DNA from 2 places in the Clostridium sp. DJ247 genome. Region 1 is predicted to be linked to the other one. Evidence: predicted binding sites of a transcription regulator. Region 1 holds the regulator's gene; the other holds the start of a gene.

Region 1 (3,796 bases):
TTAAATGGACAAGGAGAAAAAACTCAAAAAGAAGTTGCGGATATGTTAGGAATATCTCAATCATATATTTCTAGATTGGAAAAGAGAATAATAAAAAGATTGAAGAAAGAAATAAATAAAATGTTATAAGGTTGTCTTTAGTATAAAATTTAGCTCCTTAGTAAATAATTTAAATGCGATATATTCTGAAGGGGCTGATGACTTTATGATAATTAATAAAGTTGAAATTTGTGGCGTAAATACTGCGAAACTACCGGTTTTAAAGGAACCAGAGATGAAGGATTTGTTAATAAAGATGAAGGAAGGAGATAACAGATCCAGAGAAAAATTTATAAGAGGAAACTTAAGATTAGTTCTAAGTGTAATTCAAAGATTTAACAACAGAGGGGAAAATGTAGATGATTTATTTCAAGTTGGTTGCATAGGATTAATTAAGGCTATTGATAACTTTGATTTAAGTCAGAATGTTAAATTTTCTACCTATGCTGTACCGATGATTATAGGTGAAATAAGAAGGTATTTAAGAGATAACAATTCCATAAGGGTAAGTAGGTCCTTAAGGGATATTGCTTACAGAGCTCTGCAGGTTAGAGATAGACTTATAAGCGAAAACAACAAAGAACCTACCATATCACAAATAGCAAAGGAATTAAAAGTTCCAAGAGAAGAAGTGGTATTTGCTTTAGATGCCATTCAAGATCCAGTATCCTTATTTGAACCTATATATCATGATGGAGGAGATGCTATCTATGTTATGGATCAAATAAGTGATAGCAAGAACATGGATGATAGTTGGCTAGAGAATATAGCCATAAAGGAAGCCATGAAAAAACTAAATGATCGAGAAAAACTTATACTTAATTTAAGATTTTTTGATGGAAGAACTCAAATGGAGGTAGCAGATGAAATAGGAATATCACAAGCACAGGTATCAAGATTAGAAAAAACTGCATTAAGACATATGAGAAAATACGTTTAAATCTAGGTATTATATATACTTATTGATTATTATAAGCTGAGAATAAGATTAAGTATCAAACTTAATATTCTCAGCTTTTTATTTTTCACTGACATTAAGGCATCTAGGTGCATTTAATTTTAGTGAAGAAATATATTCCAGATACGTGCTTCAAAACCTAAGAAGCTCTAAAACTTGCTCAGGATCAAATCAAACTCGCTACACTCAAACAATGATTTGCCCTATCTTCACTGCGTTAAGAGCTTCTAAGGCTTTTACGCAATGTAGCTTTCCATATTTTTCTTCACTAAAATTAAATGCACCCTAGGCATCTGAAAAAATAACTAGTCAATTTAACGGGTAATTTTGTGTAATACTGCGTTGGCAGAACCCGTTAATAGTTCAACTATTGACGGGACCTGCCGCCTTGTCTTACACAAAATTCCCTGGTTAAAATTGACTTGTTATTTTTTCAGATACCTTAATGCTCAATATATTCTTTAAACTGTAATGAATAAAAATATATATTCATATATTTATTAAAAAGGGGATAGGGAGGAATAAAACATGGAAGAAGAAAAAGCATTATATTCTATTGGTAATTTAAGATCCATGGAAATAATTGACATAAATACTGGGACAAAATTAGGATTTATAAAGGATTTAAAAATAGATTGCGATGAGAGCAGGGTTGTTTCACTCATATTACCAGCTCAAAAAGTTTCATGGTTTGGTAAAACAGAAGATATTGAGATTCCATGGGGGAATATTAAAAAGATAGGTGTAGATGTGTTGCTTATTGATGGTGAAGATTTTATGCTGAAAGATTAAAAGATAATATGTAGAATTTTGTACAAAAAAGTGTATAATATTTATAGGAATGGGTTTACATAGACTAAGTTAAACATAATTTTAGATTTAAAAGGACGTGAAGAAAAGTGAAATGCCCTTATTGCGGCTATGCGGAAAGTAAAGTTGTTGATTCAAGATCCACGGAAGATAATGCATCTATAAGGAGAAGGAGAGAGTGTTTAAGTTGTAATAAGAGATACACTACTTATGAGAAAATTGAAAATGTACCTATACTAGTAATAAAAAAGAATATGAATAGAGAATATTTTGATAGAACAAAAATAATAAATGGTTTAATAAAAGCATGTCAAAAAAGACCAGTTTCAAGACAGCAAATAGAAGATGTGGCAAATGAAGTAGAAAAGAAAATTAATAATCAAATGCTCACAGAGGTAAATTCAGATTATATAGGTGAAATGATAATGGAAAACCTTAAGCAGTTGGATGAAGTTTCCTACGTTAGATTTGCATCAGTTTATAGGCAGTTTAAAGATATAAATACTTTTATGGAGGAAATTAAAAATTTAATAGGTAATAAGTAATGGTATGCTAATGCATACCATTACTTATTGTTAATGTTAACAATAAGTTAAGGGTGTTAAAAAGTATAAGTTTTTATGCTATACAATATAAATGAATGTTAAAATATTATTAAATGCCTATAATATTGAGTATTAAGCTTTTGGTAAATACAGAATATTGGAGGTTCATATATGGAGAAAGTATTAATCGACAATTATGAATTTATAAAAATTTCTTTAAGTGGAGCAGAGGTAGTAGTTTCAACTGCAAAAAATAATTTAAGTTTTAATAAGGCTACAGATGAAGGTATAAAAAATTTAGAAAATATAAAAAAATGGTTTGGTGTAGAAAATATAGGATATTTACATCAGGTTCATGGCAATGATGTTGTTTTATATGATTATAAGACTGAAGAAGGAGATGCCCTAATTACTAATAAATTTAATACTGCTATTGGAGTGTTTGCAGCAGATTGTACTCCTATTTTATTATATGATAAAGTAAATAAAGTAGTAGCTGCTGTTCACAGCGGTTGGAGAGGCACTTTCTCAGGGGTTCTAACAGATACAATTAGTAAAATGGAAAAAATATATGGCTCTAAAGGAGAAAACCTAATTATATGTATTGGGCCTCATATACATGAATGTTGCTACGAAGTTAGTGAGGAGCTTATACATAAATTTAAACAATCTAGTACATATAACAATATAAACATATCAAATGGAAGAAAGTTAAGCATGAAAAAATGTATAATGCATCAATTACTAGATAAAGGAATTTGTAAGCAAAATATTTATGATATGAATATATGTACATTCTGCAATGATGAATATTTAATGCATTCCTATAGGAAAAATAATAATGGCGGGAGATTATTTTCTTTCATCTATTTGAAATAGCTTTTAAATTACTCAGGAGGTGCGATATGCCGGAAGAAAAAATATTGGTAGTAGATGATGAAGAACATATAAGAGAACTTATCAAATTTAACTTAGAAAATAACGGATATAGGACAGTTTGTTCAGATAACGGGTTAGAAGCGTTAAAGGTTGCATCTTTAGAAAATCCACAATTAGTACTTTTAGATGTAATGTTACCCGGTATGGATGGATATGATGTGTGTAAAGAAATAAGAAAGAATAACAATATATCTTCTACGCCTATTATAATGATAACGGCTAAAGGAGAAGAATTTGATAGAGTTTTAGGGTTAGAACTAGGTGCAGATGATTATATTACTAAGCCATTTTCCATAAGAGAACTTATAGCTAGAGTGAAGGCAGTTTTAAGAAGAACTGCAATAAAACCTGTAGATAAATCTTTTAACTTTGGCAAAATAACTATAGATTTTGAAAAACATGAGATTCTAAAAAATGGCACTAAGATAGAACTAACTTTAAAAGAATTTGAATTGCTTGAAATATTGATAAAAAATAAAGGAAGGGTAATGACTAGAGATTTTTT
Region 2 (3,796 bases), on a different contig from region 1:
CCGTATAGTTTCTTATATATGAAACTATCTGCAATCCAAGCTCCCTAGCTTTTTTATCTTCTCCATGATGTTTTCCAGTTAAAGCTACTAGGGTTTCAGCAAGTCCTATAAAACCTATGGCCCACGTTCCCTGTTTTAATATAGGTTCTATTGAATCTTCAGGTTTTAAATTCTCTGATCCTTTCATAAGTCCTTGTCCAGCTATAAAAGGTAAATCCTTAACTCTCAGCCTCTTTAAAACATTATATCTATGCATTAAAGACTCCTTTGCTAAATCTAGTTTACTATCCAGTAACTTAAAGAATCTTTCTATATCTCTTTTAGCTACAATTCCAAGTCTAGGTAAATTAATAGTAGTTGGAGCTATATTTCCTCTTCCTTTTGTTCCAGCCTCCCCATTTACATTAGAACATATATATGTTCTACACCCCATAGTTGCAGGAATTATACCTTGGTCATAGTAAAATTTATTAAAATCGGAATCCAAATTCATAAAGGTTGGATTCATTCTTTTAGCAGCAACTCTACAAGCTAACTGAAATAAATAATAGTAAGGATCTCCTGGTGCTTTATTTACACCCTTTTTTACCCTAAATATTATGTTAGGAAAAATAGGTTGTTCTCCAATACCTAGTCCTTTTTCATATTCTTTTAAGAATATCTCGCAAACAAGCGCAGAATCTTTACACTTAGGTATACCTAAATTTATGGAACTAAAAGGCACTTGTGAACCAGCCCTTGAATGCATTGTATTTAGATTATATACAATTCCTTGCATTGATTGTTCTATAGCCCTTATAAGCTTCTTTTCTACTAATTGTTCTATCTTGCTTTGTTCTATTTCTAAATCTATTAATTCTTTTCTTAACTCCTGTCTTGTAGAATCTACAAATACACCCATATCATTATCGAAGTCAGGATGTGACTGTCCACCGAACATATCATTTTGTGTTGATTGCAATAATATGCATGAGAGTTCTGCAGCAGATTCTATCCTTTTAGGAGTTCTAATATTTCCGTATCCAGTATTAAATCCTCTTGTTAATATCTCACTAGTAGGTATATGTAAACAATTTGTTGTTAAATTGTAACTATCTAAATCATGATAATATACATCTCCATTTTCATGAGCTTTAGCCAAGTATTTAGGCATTGCTGATAAGTTATGCCATTTGTTTGATTCACTTGCTATTCTAAGGAGTTTAGAACTAAAATTATTTCCTACGTTAGCGTTATCTCTATCCGTTTCCACTCCTATCTTTTCAATGGCTTTCATTAAATCAGACTTTATTTCTCTTATCTTTGTTCTCTCTTTTCTATAGTTAGAATATGCCATTCCTATATCTCTATAGTTATTTTCCAAGAGAGTTTTTTCAACTACATTTTGTATCTCCTCTACATTTATTTCTAGGACATCCATGTCCTCAATTCTTCTCATAACCTTTTGTGTTAAATCAATAAATTCACTTTCTTTTAAGTCATAGCCGATTTCTTCAGAAGATCCCTTTATAGCATTAGTTATCTTGATTGAGTCAAGGTCTACTTTTCTGCCATCTCTCTTCACAACATGTAGCATATTAACTACCTCCAAACTACCATATATTGTGTTAAATCCTTTGCTATTATACTATGGCAAAATTTTTTAATCAATTTTCAAATTAAGGTTAAGCCTATGTTAACACCATTTACTTTAGTTTACCTTCATATTCTTTTATTTTTTACTATGCTATATGATTTGATATTTAATTTATGACCTATATAAAATTATTACTCATTTTTATGCTTATTTCATTCCATATAATGTAACTTCAAAAAAACTATAGATAACCACAATCTAAGTTATGGAAGGTTTCTTTTATATTATGAATAATTAATTCACAAATACTTAAAATATTATAGAGGTGATATATGATGCTTGGAAAAATAGTTAACATTAATGATACAAATGCCTTTATAAGTTTTCAGGATGAATATACTATAAATGTTGGTGTTAACCAAATTCCAATAGGATCTAAAATTGGTGATACTATAAGTATTGAGCAAAAGCCCTTGAGAATAACCAACGATAAATTTGTTGATTTCTTTTAATATTTTCAGTAAATTAATGTGTGATAATTTTCCTTAAAATTGTTAAAAAGCTAGGAAATTAATTTCCTAGCTTTTTATATTATTCTACACTAATAGCATTTACCGGACAGCTATCAGCTGCTTCACTAGCAGAATCCTCAGCTCCACTTGGAACAGTTTCAGCTATTGCTTCAGCCTTTCCTTCATCATCCATTTGAAATACTTCAGGACTTACTGATGGACATAATCCACACCCTATACAAGTATCTTTATCAACCACTGCTTTCATTTTTATTCCTCCTATAGTTAATTTTTTTAGGTCTCATGTTTATTATTATCCAAAAAATACTTATTTATTATAAAATTTTAAATACATATAATTACACAATAGGAATTAATATAGTTTTCACTGTGGATACTTATCTAGATAACCACAACTTAAATTTAACTTATACGTAGGGATATACTACCAATATTGAAGTCACATTTAAATATTTTTTTATTAGTCTTAGCGAAAATTTGAGAAAAAATCTTAGAACTTTAGATATGTTTGAGGTGCGTGGTTATCTATCTTAAAATCCATCTGGTTTACTATCCGTAATTTTTACATTCCACCTATTATTTTCATACTTATCGAGTATATAATATTTCTTCTCACTCTTTTCTAACTTATCAGAAAAGGTAACTACAGATTTATATAATATAGATTTATATCCTTGAGTTTTAACTGTTACCCATATATCGTAATTTTCTTTATCTTTATCTGCTAAATTTACATTTTTAAATTTACTTTTTAAATCATCCTTAAAGTCTTCTAGGTCAGTAGATAGGATAAACTTTGCTGATTCCACATCATCCTTTAAACTTATACCCACGCTTTTGTTTTTATCTTTATCTTTTAGGTATTGATTTATAGACTCTGTTATTGAACCATAATAAACATTTTTAAAATCCTTAGGCTTTCTTATTGTCCAAAAACTTTTTATTATATCGTTATCTATTCTTTTTGAAACAATATAGATTTTATCACTACTGTATAAGTTTCCAGAGTCTTTTCTATCAACACCAGCTATATAATTAAATTTATGCACCTTATTACTTCCCTCATACATCTCAAAAATATAATCTGGTTCTAATGAAGATTTTTCGTTAGTAGCCTTAGCTACAGATAAAATATTATATAATTCTTCAATTGCTTTTTGATCTGTTACTATAAATCTAAATCCTTGATCTCTAGTACTTTGTATAACTATTTTTTGTATTTTTTTCTGTTTTATATATTCAAAGTCGTTATTTTTTAGATTCATTTTTACTTTTAAGTTATCAATACTAGAACATCCAGATGAAAAGATACAAAAAGATATAATTATACTTAAAAATACATACTTACTACAGAATAACTTTGACATCATATTTTGCAACTAATACTACCCCCTAAACATTAAATACTTAGATTTATATTAAAAATTATTAAATTCCTAGCATATTAAATCAAAATAAACTATTATGCTTAAACTTATAAAACATTATAACATATCTAGAAGAAAAAAACTCCCTACGCTTAATAAGGAGCTTTCCATATATAAATAAAGTTATGTTTATTCTCTATATTGTATTGTTTGAACTATTGTTTTAAATATGGTGGGCATGTTTTCCTTAAAATTATCTTCTTTTACAAAGAATGAAAACCTTACAAACTTACCCTTATTTCTTAAAAAATACTCATACC

What was found. Region 1 encodes NrdR, which represses ribonucleotide reductase genes. Its sites were predicted from a motif close to CACNANATNTNGTG; they were not measured.
Region 2: a site for NrdR is predicted at 1,594-1,607, ahead of nrdD (anaerobic ribonucleoside-triphosphate reductase). Genes of this name have one in related genera too.

The regions. Positions count from the first base shown of each region.
Region 1 covers NZ_JABAIW010000002.1:101,479-105,274, reverse strand. The annotation lists gene sigE (RNA polymerase sporulation sigma factor SigE) at 1-129, shown strand, start outside; gene sigG (RNA polymerase sporulation sigma factor SigG) at 206-979, shown strand; gene HGI79_RS01470 (YlmC/YmxH family sporulation protein) at 1,526-1,789, shown strand; gene nrdR (transcriptional regulator NrdR) at 1,897-2,352, shown strand; gene pgeF (peptidoglycan editing factor PgeF) at 2,524-3,231, shown strand; gene HGI79_RS01455 (response regulator transcription factor) at 3,258-3,796, shown strand, end outside.
Region 2 covers NZ_JABAIW010000031.1:37,857-41,652, reverse strand. The annotation lists gene nrdD (anaerobic ribonucleoside-triphosphate reductase) at 1-1,576, opposite strand, end outside; gene HGI79_RS13375 (hypothetical protein) at 1,909-2,088, shown strand; gene HGI79_RS13370 (ferredoxin) at 2,168-2,356, opposite strand; gene HGI79_RS13365 (hypothetical protein) at 2,640-3,479, opposite strand; gene HGI79_RS13360 (hypothetical protein) at 3,666-3,796, opposite strand, start outside.